3 regions of the Gardnerella sp. KA00255 genome follow, and region 2 is predicted to be linked to each of the others. Evidence: riboswitches for the same ligand, from Rfam matches in the RefSeq annotation. Region 2 holds a riboswitch; each other region holds the start of a gene.
What was found. A riboswitch is a leader RNA that binds a small molecule or an ion and turns the genes downstream of it on or off. The one in region 2 is predicted to bind thiamine pyrophosphate.
Positions count from the first base shown of each region.

Region 1: linked by a shared signal. The riboswitch ahead of thiM (hydroxyethylthiazole kinase) and the one ahead of thiC (phosphomethylpyrimidine synthase ThiC) in region 2 are both predicted to bind thiamine pyrophosphate.
Region 3: linked by a shared signal. The riboswitch ahead of HXT51_RS00685 (hydantoinase/carbamoylase family amidase) and the one ahead of thiC (phosphomethylpyrimidine synthase ThiC) in region 2 are both predicted to bind thiamine pyrophosphate.

Region 1 covers NZ_CP058374.1:4,388-9,354, forward strand. The annotation lists gene HXT51_RS00020 (thiazole synthase) at 1-363, shown strand, start outside; gene HXT51_RS00025 (HesA/MoeB/ThiF family protein) at 399-1,130, shown strand; gene thiM (hydroxyethylthiazole kinase) at 1,212-2,762, opposite strand; TPP riboswitch at 2,771-2,863, opposite strand; gene HXT51_RS00035 (VWA domain-containing protein) at 3,093-4,967, shown strand, end outside.
Region 2 covers NZ_CP058374.1:291,210-296,176, reverse strand. The annotation lists gene thiC (phosphomethylpyrimidine synthase ThiC) at 1-2,509, opposite strand, end outside; TPP riboswitch at 2,507-2,617, opposite strand; gene HXT51_RS01185 (methionine ABC transporter permease) at 2,758-3,438, opposite strand; gene HXT51_RS01180 (methionine ABC transporter ATP-binding protein) at 3,441-4,277, opposite strand; gene HXT51_RS01175 (MetQ/NlpA family ABC transporter substrate-binding protein) at 4,520-4,967, opposite strand, start outside.
Region 3 covers NZ_CP058374.1:170,042-175,008, reverse strand. The annotation lists gene HXT51_RS00710 (KAP family P-loop NTPase fold protein) at 1-577, shown strand, start outside; tRNA gene HXT51_RS00705 (tRNA-Gly) at 1,006-1,078, shown strand; tRNA gene HXT51_RS00700 (tRNA-Cys) at 1,107-1,177, shown strand; tRNA gene HXT51_RS00695 (tRNA-Val) at 1,212-1,283, shown strand; tRNA gene HXT51_RS00690 (tRNA-Val) at 1,324-1,396, shown strand; TPP riboswitch at 1,712-1,801, shown strand; gene HXT51_RS00685 (hydantoinase/carbamoylase family amidase) at 2,001-3,242, shown strand; gene allW (allantoin permease) at 3,569-4,967, shown strand, end outside.

The sequences.
Region 1 (4,967 bases), 290 kb from region 2:
TCGCTTGGCGTGAAAGCTGTTATGCCTGGTGGTGCTCCAATCGGTACTGGCCTTGGCATTTTGAATCCTCGAAACATTGAGCTGATTGTTCAAGAATGCAAGGAAGCTGGAGTTCCTGTGATTTTGGATGCTGGCGTTGGCACTGCTTCCGATGTTGTTAAAGCTTTCGAAATCGGATGCTCGGGCGTGCTTCTTGCAAGCGCTGTAACTCGCTGCCCAGATCCAGTGAAAATGGGTCGCGCAATGGCTGCTGCTGTTACTGCTGGAAAGCTTGCTCACGATGCTGGCCGTATTCCTAAGCGTGAACATGCGCTCGCTTCTTCGCCTGTTGAAGGTCGCGCTTGGGCTGATTCTGTACTGTAAATTTTGTACTGTAATTTTTCGGCATATTTTTCAGCATGACGATTAATAAAATTTACGACAACCTGCAGGAGCTTGAGGCGGAGCGCACTTGTCGCCACTTGCTCCTGCCGGGCTTTACGCGTGAACATCAGCAGTTACTTCGCGATGCAAAAATCTGCATGGTTGGAGCAGGTGGACTTGGTTCGCCATGCTTGCTTTCGCTTGCTGCGGCAGGAGTTGGCGAAATCACGATTTGTGACGACGACGTTGTTGAGCTTTCTAATTTGCAAAGGCAGACTTTATACACAGTCGATCAGTGCGGCAAATCTAAAGCGCAACTTGCAGCTAAACGCTTGCAGGCGTTATCTCCAGGTTTAAAAATCAATCTTGTAGATAGATTTAATGAAGATAACGCAAAACAGCTTGTAGAAAGTCACGACTTGATAATTGATGGTTGTGATAATTTCGCTACTCGCTTTTTGATTGCGGATGCTGCTTGGAGCGCTGGTACGCCGGAAGTTTACGGCTCGGTGCTTTATTATGAAGGTCAAGTAAGCGTTTTCGTGCCAGGAAAAGGTCCTGGTTTGCGTGATTTGTATGCTTGCCCTCCGCCTAAAGAAAAAGTGCCAAAATCGGCTGTGTTGGGTGCGACTGCAGCTATTGTTGGCGCAATGATGGCAACTGAAGCAATCAAACTCATAACCGGTATTGGCACACCGCTTATTGGCGTTTTAGCTCGTTATAATGCATTGGATAATTCATTGAAACGCTTTAAATTCTCCTTATAAGGCTTATTTTTAGATTTTCTATAAGTTTTATTTTTAGATTATCTAACGAAATAAGCCTTATAAGGCTTATTTCGTTAAGGCTTATTTCGTTATTACGCTTTTAAATAGTTTTGCTGTTTCTTTAGGATTTTCAGCGCACATAAGCCCAGATACAGTGCACACGCCGTCGATTTCAAGATCTCGTATAGGGAATACTGTGCTTTCGTGAATGCCGCCTATAGCAAGAGTTTTTACACCCATTTTATGAGCTACTTTAGCGACTTCATTAACTCCATCTATTCCAAGTGGTGGCACATCGTGTGCTTTAGTATTTGTGGCAAAAGCTGCTCCAATTCCAATCACATCTGGAAGAGGTACATCGTTTTCTTTGCACTCTTTATAAGCTTTTTCCATTAAATCAGGTCTAGCGCAAGATAATCCAATCATCCATTCTGCAGGCATACGTTTGCGTGCTTCAACGAATGGTGTATCTTTTTGGCCAATGTGCAAGTTAAATCCGAGCTTAGATGCAACTTCAATATGATCGTCGATAAAAATAGGTACATCCGCGTGTGAAGCTTTTATTAAAGCGTTTCTAAGACTTGTAGCTTTCTTGGCGATAGTTTCATCATCTGAATATTTATCGCGCAATTGTACTACAGTTACGCCGCCTTCTATGCTGCTAACAGCAACATCTTCTTCAGAGCGTTCTCCCATGCGCGGATCTGTAACTAAGTATAAAGTCCAATCAGTTGGCTCAATGCTGAACTCTATGTTGGTAAGCTCAAACATATCATTCACGCTTAAAGTAGACAAAGCATCAATCCAAAGTGAGCGGAATGTTCCTGGAGCTATTGTTTGACGTGCGGCCCATGTTCCAGCTGCGGAAGCGTGTACGTGTGCGGCTACTGTTGCTGCAAATGGTCGTTCCGGATTTGCCCCAACGTATGCCGCAACAAGTGCTCCAAGAGTACAACCTGTTCCAACAACCTTAGTCATAACTTTATGACCGCCTGTAATGCGAGCTAAGCATCCATGGCCATAAACTGCATCTTTTTCTCCAGAAATAGAAATGATTGAGCCATATTTTTTAGCTAATTCGTGAGCGGCTTCTATGGCATCGTTAACTGGATCGTGCGCGTCAACGCCTTTCATGTCACTTTTTTGACCTGAAAGAGCTAGGATTTCTGAAGCGTTTGCTCGTATAACAGTTGGATTGTGTGTAACAATATCTTTTACAAAATTATTGCGAGTTTCTAATGCTTTTACGCCTACTCCAACTGGGTCTAAAACCCATGGTGTTCCTGATTCTTTACAACCTTTAACAGCGCTGTATATGGCGTTAGAACGTGAATCTTTTTGGAATGTTCCAACGTTTACGAGCACTCCGGATGCGATTTTTGCAACATTGTATGCTTCTACAGGATCGCATACCATAATTGGTGAAGCTCCTGCTGCAAGTAGTGCGTTAGAAGTTATATCTTGCACAATGCTATTTGTTATGCAATGTGTTAAAGGTTGTGTTGCGCGAACTCTTTCTATACATTCGCGTACGTCGCGTAAGAACATGCGTCGGCGAGCTTTTTCTGAAAACGAAGTGTCGAAGAATGTTTCTGAAGATTTATTTTTATTAATATTTTCGGAGTTTTGCATATTTTCATTAAATTCTGTCATGATATTCCCTTCGCTAGTGCTGGCTAGATCAGGTTCAACGGGTGTGATCTCAGCGCATATGCGCACCCCGAACCACTGAAATCGTCATTTTGATATCTTTATCGATGATATCATTCCTATATCTTTATCGATTTGACTATATCTATTATGCGTGACGTTTTATTTATATATGTTTAGATTTTGCCAAAATGCTTTAGTTTTAGCTTAAAAATAAGTTTTCAATAGCACATGATTATGCGCAATGTATATAATTATGTAATAGTTTTATTTTTTTTAAGAGTATATTATTTGCGATGCAGGGAGAAAGCAATGAAGTGCTCAAAATGCGACTATGAAAATGATGATGAAGCGAAGTTTTGCGAAAACTGTGGATGTAGGCTTTCTAAGGAGAATTCTAAAGATAAAGATGATTCGCGTGAGCGTCCAGCGTATATCATTGATCAACAGAAGTCGTTAAAGAATCAGCCGAAGTTTAATAGATCAAATCAATCTGCTCAGTTTAGTAGGCCGTTCGCGTTCCAGCATGGTGGCAATTCTAGTATCTCTTCTCAAGGCGCGCCTAATGTCGCATCTGATGCATTTTATAGAGATAATTCTGTGAATAATTCGGGAAATGCTTCTTCAAATACTGTAAACGCTTCTGCAAATAGTCCGGCAAATAGTTCTGCAAATACTTCAGCAAATGGCGGCAATAATCATAATGCTAATTTTGTGAATAATAATGGGCATAATCCAGCGCATAACCCGGCTAATAACCAAGGACATAATCCGGCTAATAATTATGCTAATAATCCGGCGAATAATCCAAATAATTCGCATAGTCTGAATGGCAACACAAATAACCCGCATAATGCCAACGGCTCGTATAACCCTAATAACCCTTATGGTCATAACAATCCAAATAATCCAAATAATCCGAACAATCCCAATAACCCGAATAACCCGTATGCCAATAATAATCCGCAATATCGCGCACCATATTCTAGGAATGGAAACTATAATTACGGACCAACTAATCAAGGTTATCGAAATGGTTTCCAGAATTCTCCGCAGGATGCTTCGCAGACTCGCGTAATGGGCAACATCTATACTCAAGCTTCCGCTCCGGCTATGCGTCAAGCGGCAGTTTCTGCTGCTGGTGCCGCAACCAAAGCAGGTATTGCTGGTTGGAAAATCGCTACAATCTGCATTTCAATATTAGCGGCTATCGGCATTATAGGTGGAATTTGGGGATATAATGCATGGGTAAATCGCTTCCAAGTGCCTTATGGTGAGCTTCATTCTAAGCTTTTATCAAGTAAAAGAGCACAAGCTTATAAAGTTAAGATAGTTGGATCAGACGTTAGTAATTATCCTGATGTTAAGTTGTATTTCTCTGTTACAGATAAATCTGGAAATTCCTTAGAGCTTGATTCTCCTACTGCTGCTATTAAAGAGAAAATTTCCGGCGGTGCAGAAGTTGAAAGAAGAATTCGCAATGTTGAGCGAATTAAAGATAAGCAGGGCGTTGGCTATGAGATAATGCTCGATAAATCGTATTCTATGATCAATTCCATGGATACTATGAAAAAGACTATGAAAGATTTTGTTAACGCTCTTAATTATAAAGTTGGAGATAGAGGAGAGCTGATTTCTTTCGATAGTTACCTTATGTATATGGCTACATACACTAAAGATAAAGATAGGCTTATTACAGGCATTAATAATATGACGCCTTACGGTAATACTGCTCTTTATGATGCTTTGTACACGGGTGTAAATAATGCTTCTCAGCGTTCTGGAGCGAATTGCGTTATAGCGTTCACTGATGGTGAAGATAACTCAAGTACTCACACTATGGATGAAGTAGTTCAATTGGCAAAAGAAAAGAATATACCGATTTATTTGATTGGCACTGCTGACGCTGATTCTTCTACTTTGCAAAGTATTGCTGACGAAACAAACGGATTCTTCTGGAGTATGGATTCTATCAGTGATATGAGCGAAGTGTTGAATCGAATTAAAATGAACCAAGACAATTTGTATTGCCTCGAATATGAATCTGATTCTTCATCTGACCCTTATTCTGATCGTATTGTTTCTGCTCTTCTTGCTGATTCTAATGATCATACTAATGGTGGAATTGGTGAAGATTTGCAATTTGCTCCTGTTAAGAAGGAGAAGGTGCAGAAGGCAGTTTATAAG
Region 2 (4,967 bases):
TATTCTGCGAAATAGCCATAGAGCAGAATTTTGGTCCGCACATGGAACAGAAGTGAGCCATTTTTGCTGGCTCTGCCGGAAGCGTTTCATCATGGAAAGCGATAGCGGTATCAGGATCGTAACTTAAATTAAACTGATCCAACCAGCGGAACTCAAAACGAGCCTTACTGATTGCGTTATCGCGATCCATAGCATGCGGATGATGCTTTGCAAGATCAGCCGCATGACAGGCAATCTTATATGCAATTACGCCTTGCTTAACGTCATCTTTATTTGGTAAGCCTAAGTGCTCCTTAGGAGTCACATAGCAAAGCATAGCTGTTCCGTAACGTGCGATTTCCACGCCGCCTATTGCTGAAGTAATGTGATCGTATCCTGGAGCTGTATCGGTTGTCAAAGGTCCAAGAGTATAGAATGGAGCATTTTGGCAAATTGCTTTCTCCATCTCGATATTCATACGGACAGTGTCGAATGGTACGTGTCCTGGGCCTTCAATCATCACCTGAACATCATGCTGCCATGCAATCTTGGTTAGCTCTCCAAGAGTCATCAATTCTGAAAGCTGAGCTGCATCGTTAGCATCAGCCAAGCTTCCTGGACGCAAGCCGTCACCCAAAGAGAACGCAACATCGTACTTGGCGAAAATCTCGCATAATTCTTCGAAGTGAGTGTATAAGAAGCTTTCCTGATGGTGTTGCAAGCACCATTCAGCCATAATGGAACCGCCTCGAGAAACAATACCAGTTACGCGATTTGCAGTAAGAGGCACGTAACGAAGAAGTACACCTGCGTGAATAGTCATGTAATCAACGCCCTGCTCGCACTGCTCAATAACAGTGTCGCGGAACAATTCCCAGCTGAGCTTAGAAGCGTCATCCTCAACCTTTTCCAAAGCTTGATACATTGGCACAGTGCCAATTGGAACAGGGGAGTTACGCAAAATCCATTCGCGAGTCGTGTGAATATCGTTACCGGTGGAAAGATCCATAACGGTATCCGCGCCCCACTTAGTAGCCCAGGTAAGCTTTTCTACTTCTTCGTCAATAGAAGATGTGACAGCAGAATTACCCATGTTCGCGTTGAGCTTAGTTAAGAAGCGAGAACCAATAATCATAGGTTCTGCTTCAGGGTGGTTGATATTGCAAGGAATTACTGCACGTCCAGCAGCAAGTTCAGAGCGAACAAGTTCTACATCGCAGTTTTCACGAGTAGCAACATATTGCATTTCTGGAGTGATAATTCCATGACGCGCGTACCACATTTGAGTAATAGGATGATCCACAGCCTTCATTGGCTTATGCATGCGTCCACGCCATTCTTTTGAAGCTTTACCACGCTTAATAGCACGTTTTCCATCATCCTGAAGATTACGTCTACGACCTTCGTATTCTTCTACGTCTCCACGATCCAAAATCCAATCAAGGCGAAGAGGAGCCAAGCCTTCCTTCGGATCGCACTTAGGTCCTTCTGTGTTGTAATCCTTAAATGGTGGGTTAGGACCAACGCCTGGAGTATCAGAAAGCTTAATTTCTGTATAAGGAACTTCCAAATCGTAAGAACCATACTTATATTCAAAATGAACTGGCGTAGTCTTACGAATATGAGCTTTGTCTCGTTGAGTGCATCCACGAGCAGCTATATCAACTCTTTGCTGTTTTGCTAATTTTGCAGCGTCTTTTGCTTCTTTAGCATTAATAAATGTTGGCTTCTTTTCTTGAGGCTTTTCAGAGTTCTCAGCATTTTCTGGAACGATTACACGCTTGGCATAACCGTGCTTTTCTTCTCCTCGAACAGCTTTCCAGCGCTCAATAAATTCGCTCATAGTTGATTCTGGTGTTTGCGAAGAATACAATGCTTCAGCTACGAACCATCCAGCAGCATTAGTGCGTGCAATCATATCTACATCATCAAGTTGAATTCTTCCGCCAACAAGAACAGGGAAATCACTTGCTTTACAAATAGTATTGATTTTTTCTTCATCAAGCGTTGTATGATTTGCTTCCAACTCGTAAGATGCAGTAGAGTTTTCGCATCCTTCTTCTGGATTATGCATTGCTGTTACGCAAATATAATCAATGCATCCATCTGGAAGTTCGTTAATAACTTTTACAAGGCTTTCTGTTTCTAATGACAAACCTATAACGGCATCTTCGCCTAACAAAGCACGAGCTTCTCTAGGTTCCATATCTCCTTGTGAAAGATGAATACCATCAACTTTAATGCCTTGATTTCTTGCTTGCCATGCTACGTCCACGCGTTCATCAATAACAAAAGTGACCGAGTCGCATTTGTTATTATCTTCGATTATTTGCGCGATATCACGAGCAACAGTTGTGAGTTCCTGGGCATTATCATTATTAGCATGAAGACGTATGAATGTTGCTCCAGCGCGTAAAGCGTCATCAACTACATCAGTGATAGGACGATTACAAGTTTTTGCATCTGCAATAAAGCAGGCGCTGAGGTTAAATTGATTACGCATAGACGCGTATGGATAATTCGAAGTCATACCTAAGTCGTTGCTCCCTACGTTGTATTAACTAACAGGTTCGAAGGGTTAAGTTTTATAAAAACTTATCTCAGCAATCTTCTTGAGAAAGCACCCCTGCAAAAATGTTGTGACTTCTATATTTTACACGAGTACGTGCATTTAATAAGCAAAAGGTATGTTGCGATAAAAGATTGCAATTAAAATAAAACTGTCTGAACGATTATTTCGCGCAGACAGTTTTATTAGTTTTAATATATTTGTATTTTTCAGCGTTCGTGATGATTAATTGAACGAGAAATAAAATCTCCCAAGCTTTGCACAATTTGTACGAGAATGATGCAAAGAATAACAGCTACTGTCATCACATCGTATTGATAACGCTGGTATCCGTATCGTATTGCAATATCTCCTAGTCCGCCTGCGCCAACTGTTCCAGCCATTGCAGAGAATCCAAAAAGCGTAATAAATGTAAGTGCAGCTCCGCGAATTAGCGAAGGTAAAGATTCCCATAATAATACTTTGCAAACAATTTGTAATTTGCTTGCGCCAAAGCTTTGTGCTGCTTCAATTAAGCTTCCGTCAACTTCAGCTAAAGATTGTTCAACAACTCTAGCAACGAATGGTGCAGCTGTAATTACCAGAGGAACAATAGCTCCAGGAACTCCAAGAGATGTTCCAACTATAAGACGAGTGAAAGGAATTATTGCAACTAGCAAAATAATAAAAGGCACTGAACGTACGATATTAACAATCCAGCCGAGAACTGTGTTAATTGGCGCGTTAGGACAAATACCTTTTTTGTTTGACGTAATTAGAAGTACGCCAATAGGAAGACCAATAATATACGCAAAAAGTGTTGCAACTGATGTCATTACAAGTGTGTCTTGCACGCCTTCAATAAGTAAGTCGCCGTAGTCATTAATAAATTGTGTAGCAGCTTCTAACATTGTTATTTCACCTCATTGTTAAGCGCGTTTTTAGGTGTGTTTGTTGCCTCATTTGTTGACGCGTTTGCAGACTTGTTTGTAGGTTTTGCTCGATGATTTTCCTGCTTTTCATCCGCAATAAGCGTGCGCAAAATATCGCTTTGTGGATTTGCAAAAAGCGTATCCGTGTCACCCAGTTCCACAATGCGCCCGCCATCAATCATTGCAACTCGATCGCAAATATTACGAGCTACAGCTAACGAATGCGTAATAATAACAAGCGTTACGTTAAGCTCACGGTTAATTTTGCTCAATAAGTTTAGAATCTGTGCAGTAGTTGTTGAATCAAGCGCGCTTGTTGCTTCGTCACAAAGCATTATTGAAGGATTATTAGCTAGCGCTCGCGCAATTGCCACGCGCTGCTGCTGTCCGCCTGAAAGTTGGCTAGGGTAGCGATTTGCAAAATCTTTTAAGCCTACTAAGTCAAGCAAATAGTTTGCGCGTTCTTCTCGTTTCGTTTTTGGAGTGTGGTTCAACTCTAATGGGAACGTTACGTTTCTTAATACTGTGCGCTGCTGGAAAAGGCTAAAATTCTGGAAAATCATGCCAATATTTGTGCGAACTTTTGCAAGTTCTTTATCTTTTACTTCTGTAATATCATTCCCGTCAATGATGATTTTTCCAGAGGTTGGTCGCTCAAGCAGATTCATGCAACGAACTAGCGAAGACTTTCCAGCACCAGAGGAACCAAGAATTCCGAATACTTCTCCCGATTCAATAGTGAGATTAATATCATGTAATGCTTCATTCGTTTCGCTACCTTTGCCGTAGCTTTTGTGAAGATGTTCAATCTGAATCATGCTTTTCCTTAACAGATTATTGTTCTCGGCGTGAAATATACCAGCGTTTCATATTACGTTACGCACAAGTTATTATCCAGCATCGTATTTATTTAACTGTATTTATTTAACTATATTTATTTATTAGTTAACACTATGACTAGCGCGCGCATTACGTATATTACACTCTTATAAAAATAATGCCGCAAGCGTACATGGATAATACACATTGCGGCATTATATGGCTACATTGTGAGTATTTTTTAGAAAACAGGAAGTACGGCACCCTTATAAGTTTTAGTAATATAATCGCGCACTTCGCTTGTCTTCAAAGCTTTAAGCAAGGCCTTGATTTTTTTAAACTTTTCAGAACCCTTCTTTACAACAATAATGTTTTCGTAAGTTTTAGCTGCAACGCCTCCAACTTTTTCTGAAGCAAGCGGGTCTTTAATTGGATTGAAACCAGCCTGAATAGCGTAGTTGCCGTTCATAGCAGCAAGGTCTACGTCCTTAATAGCAGTAGGAACTGTTGCTGCTTCAAGCTCTTTAAACTTCAAATTCTTAGGATTTTCAGTAATGTCTTTTGTAGTAGCGTTAATATCATTTGGATTCTTCAACTTAATCAATCCAGCGTCTTGCAAAAGAAGCAATGCGCGAGCCTCATTAGTAGGATCATTTGGAACTGCAACTGTTGCGCCATTTGCTAATGCT
Region 3 (4,967 bases), 120 kb from region 2:
CAATTTCATTGTTGAGAATATTGATAAAACTAATATTGCAGCAAGGTCTATTCTTCTTAATCAAATAGTTCAAGATTGTAGAAAATCTGACGATGAAGATAAAAATTTGCAAATTATAACTCTTGAACACCTAAAAAATATTGGAAAAATTTATGTAGAAAAAATTAAATCAATCTCAAATTCTAAAAACATTTTAAGTATAGCTGGATTGGATAGAATATTTTGCTTATGGAAAAAATTAGATAGTGAAAGTGCTGAAGAGTACGTTAAAAATCTGTTTAAAGATGATGTAAATAAGCTTAAATTCTTATGCTTAACAACATATAATAGTTCAATGGACTGGAAATTTTATTCAGAGAATTGTCTTGATTTTACTTCTGAACAAGAATTTTATGCTTCTATAAAAAATTTTGATAAAAGTCGATTAGATGAATTTACTAAAGAAGAACAAATAAAATTAGCGTCGTTTGTACTGAATTATGAAAATAATAACGGCGATTTTGACCATGTTTATGATAGAGAAGCGTTGCAACTTATAGAAAAGTGGAAATCTGAAAGTAACATAGCAAAGAAATAAATCATATTGGGCACTAGCACACTGCAGTTAGTGTACAATATTTTTGCCGCTTACCCTATTGGGTAGCATAAAGTATAGGAGTCTTCCTGCGTTGAAAGTCGGCTTCATGCAGTCGGTGATTTACTCACCTTAGGCGTTGTGTGGGCTCCTTTATTTGTTGGCTTTCAAAACAGTAACAATGCACTAGTAATGCTCAATCGCGGCTATTTATTACTGCACAGTTTGGTTTTTGTATTGGAAGGCAGGCGAACTACTATAGACTGTCGAAAACACCAAATCAACTGGTGAAATAAACAAAACACAAGCCAAAACTGTCGAAAAACGCACACAAAACGACACGCCAAAAAACACAAAGCTTGCATTTGTAAATATTTCGGGTATAGTAGTTACTCGTGCTTCGGCGCTGACATTGTCAGTAAGAATGCATCGCGGACATAGCTTAGTTGGTAAAGCGCGACCTTGCCAAGGTTGAGAGCGCGGGTTCGAGTCCCGTTGTCCGCTCTAGGTCCGATGAGTTATTCGACCTTACGGTGGGTTAGCCAAGCGGTTAGGCAGCGGCCTGCAAAGCCGTATAGATGAGTTCGACTCTCGTACCCACCTCGAAGTTAGAGACTTAGTTTCTAGCATCACAACCGGGCGGTTGGCGCAGTGGTAGCGCACTTCCCTGACACGGAAGGGGTCACAAGTTCGAACCTTGTATCGCCCACTCGAAAGGAATGCCTTTCACGCATAATTAAAAAAATTTTGGGTGATTGGCGCAGCGGCTAGCGCACTTCCTTCACACGGAAGGGGTCATAGGTTCGATTCCTATATCACCCACAATATGTTCGCAGTGTAAAATCGCTGCGTTTTTTGTTATCTGGCTATTTTTTTATTTTCTAACTTTCATATGAAAATTTTTTGCATGCGAACACAAATGTGGCCCTAAGTGGAAGCAATATTTCATAGCAGTCAACCAACCAACCAACCATCCAGCCAGTCAGTCAACCAGTCAACCAACCATCCAGCCAGTCAGTCAATCAGCCAACCAACCAACCAGCTAAGCAAGCAACCAATCATTTCTTCACAGAAACACACATACTAATGTTCATTTTGAGTTCATTTAATATCGTGCTATACTCATCCGAGTACAAGTGAAAATTGCAGGGGTACTGGAAACAGTTGAGAAACACCCTTTGAACCTGTTTTGTTAAGACATGCGTAGGGAGCAATTACAGTAAGTGATTTCTTTCTATCACGATTTTCGTGATATCTTGCGTTGCCACAGAGTAGTAGCAATTACACGAGTATCAACTAAACAATTAAAAAAAACTAAAAACCAAACACCAAAACTAAAAACCAAACACCAAACAAAAAACCAAAAAAATATCCGCCTGAATATCACTTTTGGGAAAACTTGCACAAGTGAGGAGGAATACTGCACATGATTGATAGCAGCATAAGTGCTGAAACTATAGAATCAGCCATAAGCTGGCTTGCAGGATTCACAGAAAAACCAGGAGAGCAAGGAGTTACTCGACCTCTTTACACAAAATCTTGGAAACAGGCTCTTTTTTCTCTTCGTCAACGATTTGAAAAACTCGGTATGACTGTAGAATTCGACCAAGTTGGAAACCTAATTGCAACTATTGAAGGATGTGAAAAGCCAGAAAGCATAATAGCTTGTGGCTCGCATATTGACACAGTGTCAAGAGGAGGCCGTTTCGATGGCCAACTTGGAATAGTTGCAGCCTATTTAGCAATTAAGAATTTACTTACTAGATATGGAAAGCCAAAGAAAAGTCTTCGCATTATCTGCTTAGCAGAAGAGGAAGGCTCACGTTTCCCATACGTATTCTGGGGTTCAAAGAATTTCTTCGGACTTGCCAAAAAAGAGGACGTAGAAAATATTTGCGACAGTGAAGGTGTTCCTTTCGAAACAGCAATGCGTGAAGCTGGGTTCAATTATCAAACAACTCAACCTAAGTTCGCAAATCTTGAAGCCTGGATTGAGCTACACATTGAGCAGGGACCAACGCTTTACAGCAATCACGAAGATTTAGGTATTATCACTAGCATTGCCGGTCAGCACCGTTGGGATATTCATCTTAAAGGCGTACAAAATCACGCTGGCACAACAATGATGTCCTACAGGCACGATGCAGTAGATTGCATGTCTCATATAATCGCCAAGAATCTTGACAAAGCTAAGCAAGCAGGCGACCCACTGGTACTTACTTTCGGTAGAATCAGCGTAGTTCCAAATCAAGTAAATATTGTTCCTGGAGAAGTTACTTTTTCAATGAACTGCCGTCATACAGATAAAGCTTTTCTTGATAAATTCTTGCAGGAACTTGACGAAGATATTCACGAAACTGCCAAGTCTTATGGAATTACAGCGCGGATTGATAAGTGGATGTCTGATGATCCTACACCACTTAGCGACGATATTATTAATCTTTTGAAAGATCAAGCTAATGAGCAAGGTTATGCGTACAGAGTCATGCATTCAGGTGCTGGTCAAGATACGCAAATTTTTGCTCCGTTTGTAAAATCCGGAATGATTTTCGTTCCTTCAAAAGATGGTATTAGTCACGCTCCAGAAGAGTACACAGATCCACAAGACGCTGTTCACGGAGTAAAGCTTTTACGAGATGCTCTGCATAGTTTGGCTTATGAGGACTAACTAAAAAACCAACTAAAAAGATAACGAAAACCAAACAAAAACCAAAGAAATAGAAATCTAGAAAGGACGCAAAAGGCATATACGATGCAAACTTCACTGCTTAATTAATCGCAGCGAAGAAAAGTGAATATCGAATGAGAGTACAACGCTTATTCACGAATAAGAGGCTGATACGAAGGGGCGCACCACCACGGGTACGACATCCTTTCGTATCTTTTTTATTTTTGAGCAAAGTTGCGATTATTACTTTCAAAAAAACTCAAAATAAAAAACTCAAAACACAAAAAAGAATCAAATATACAAACAAGAAAAGTAAGGAGGTGCGCATGCAAATTAGTAAACTGTTACAAGATGAGCCAGTAGATAACAAAAACTTGGAATGTTACCGCGAGCGCGGCTACACTAACGAAGATTTACTGCCAAAGCCGCAAGAAAAACGCACAATGAGCGCTCTTAATTTCTGCACTTTGTGGATGCAGTCTGTACACAATATTCCTAATTATGCTGCAGTTGGCGCGTTCCTTTTAATGGGATACTCTCCAATTTACGTAATGATTGGTATCATGCTTGGCGCAATTCTTACAGCAATTGTCATGGTTGCTAACGGTGTTGTAGGTTCCAAATACGGCATACCGTTTTCAATGCATTTGCGCGCAACATACGGAAAAGCAGGCGCTCAACTACCAGGATTCCTCAGGGGAGTAGTTGCTGCAATATGCTGGTATGGAATTCAAACATATATAGGTGCGAAAGCTTTAGAGATTCTAGTTGGCAAAATTTGCCATGGGTTTCTTACGTTTGGAAACGAAATACCATTCGTAGGTTCGCACATACCTATTATTATTTGCTTCGCAATATTTTGGTTGCTTAATTTGGCGATTGGTTTAGGCGGAGGAAATACTCTTAATAAGCTAACTGTAGTATTAAGCCCACTTATTTACGTTGTTTTTGGTTGTATGAGCGTATGGGCTATTAGCTGTGCTGGTGGATTATCTGCAATCATGCAATATCGTGCTACTGTTCAAGCGCCAACTAATTACGGTCTTGGTCTTTTCATGATGATGGTTGTAAATTCTGTATTGGGCGTGTGGGCTGCTCCTGCCGTTTCTATTGCTGATTTTACGCAAAACGCAAAGTCAACTATGGCTCAACTAAAAGGTCAAATTGCTAGCTTCTTGCTGAGTTACGCGCTTTTTGCTTTTACAAGCGTAGTTATTTTAGTGGGCGGATCGCTTTTTTACCATGAAACTATTACAGATGTTCTTGTTATCATAAACAAGTGGGATAATCTTCCTGCAATTGCAATAGCTACTGGGTTGCTTCTACTTACTACAGTTTGCACAAATGCTACTGGCAATATTGTTCCTGCAGCATACCAGCTAACTGCTTTAGCTCCGCGATTTGTAAATTATAAACGTGGCGTAATTATTGCAGCTCTTGTAAGCACTGTGCTAATGCCGTGGAAGTTTATGGCTAATATTACAGGATTCTTAAATCTTATTGGTATGCTTTTAGGTCCTATTGTAGGTGTTCTACTTGCTGACTATTACGTAGTAAAGCACACTCATATTGATCTTGATCAAATTTATTACGATACAAATAGTTCGTCAAAATCTGCTTATTCTGGAACTAATTGGATATCTTATACTGCTACGATACTTGGTCTTTTATTTGCTCTTTCCGGGCAGATAATTCCTATATTTTCACCACTTACGCAAATCTCAT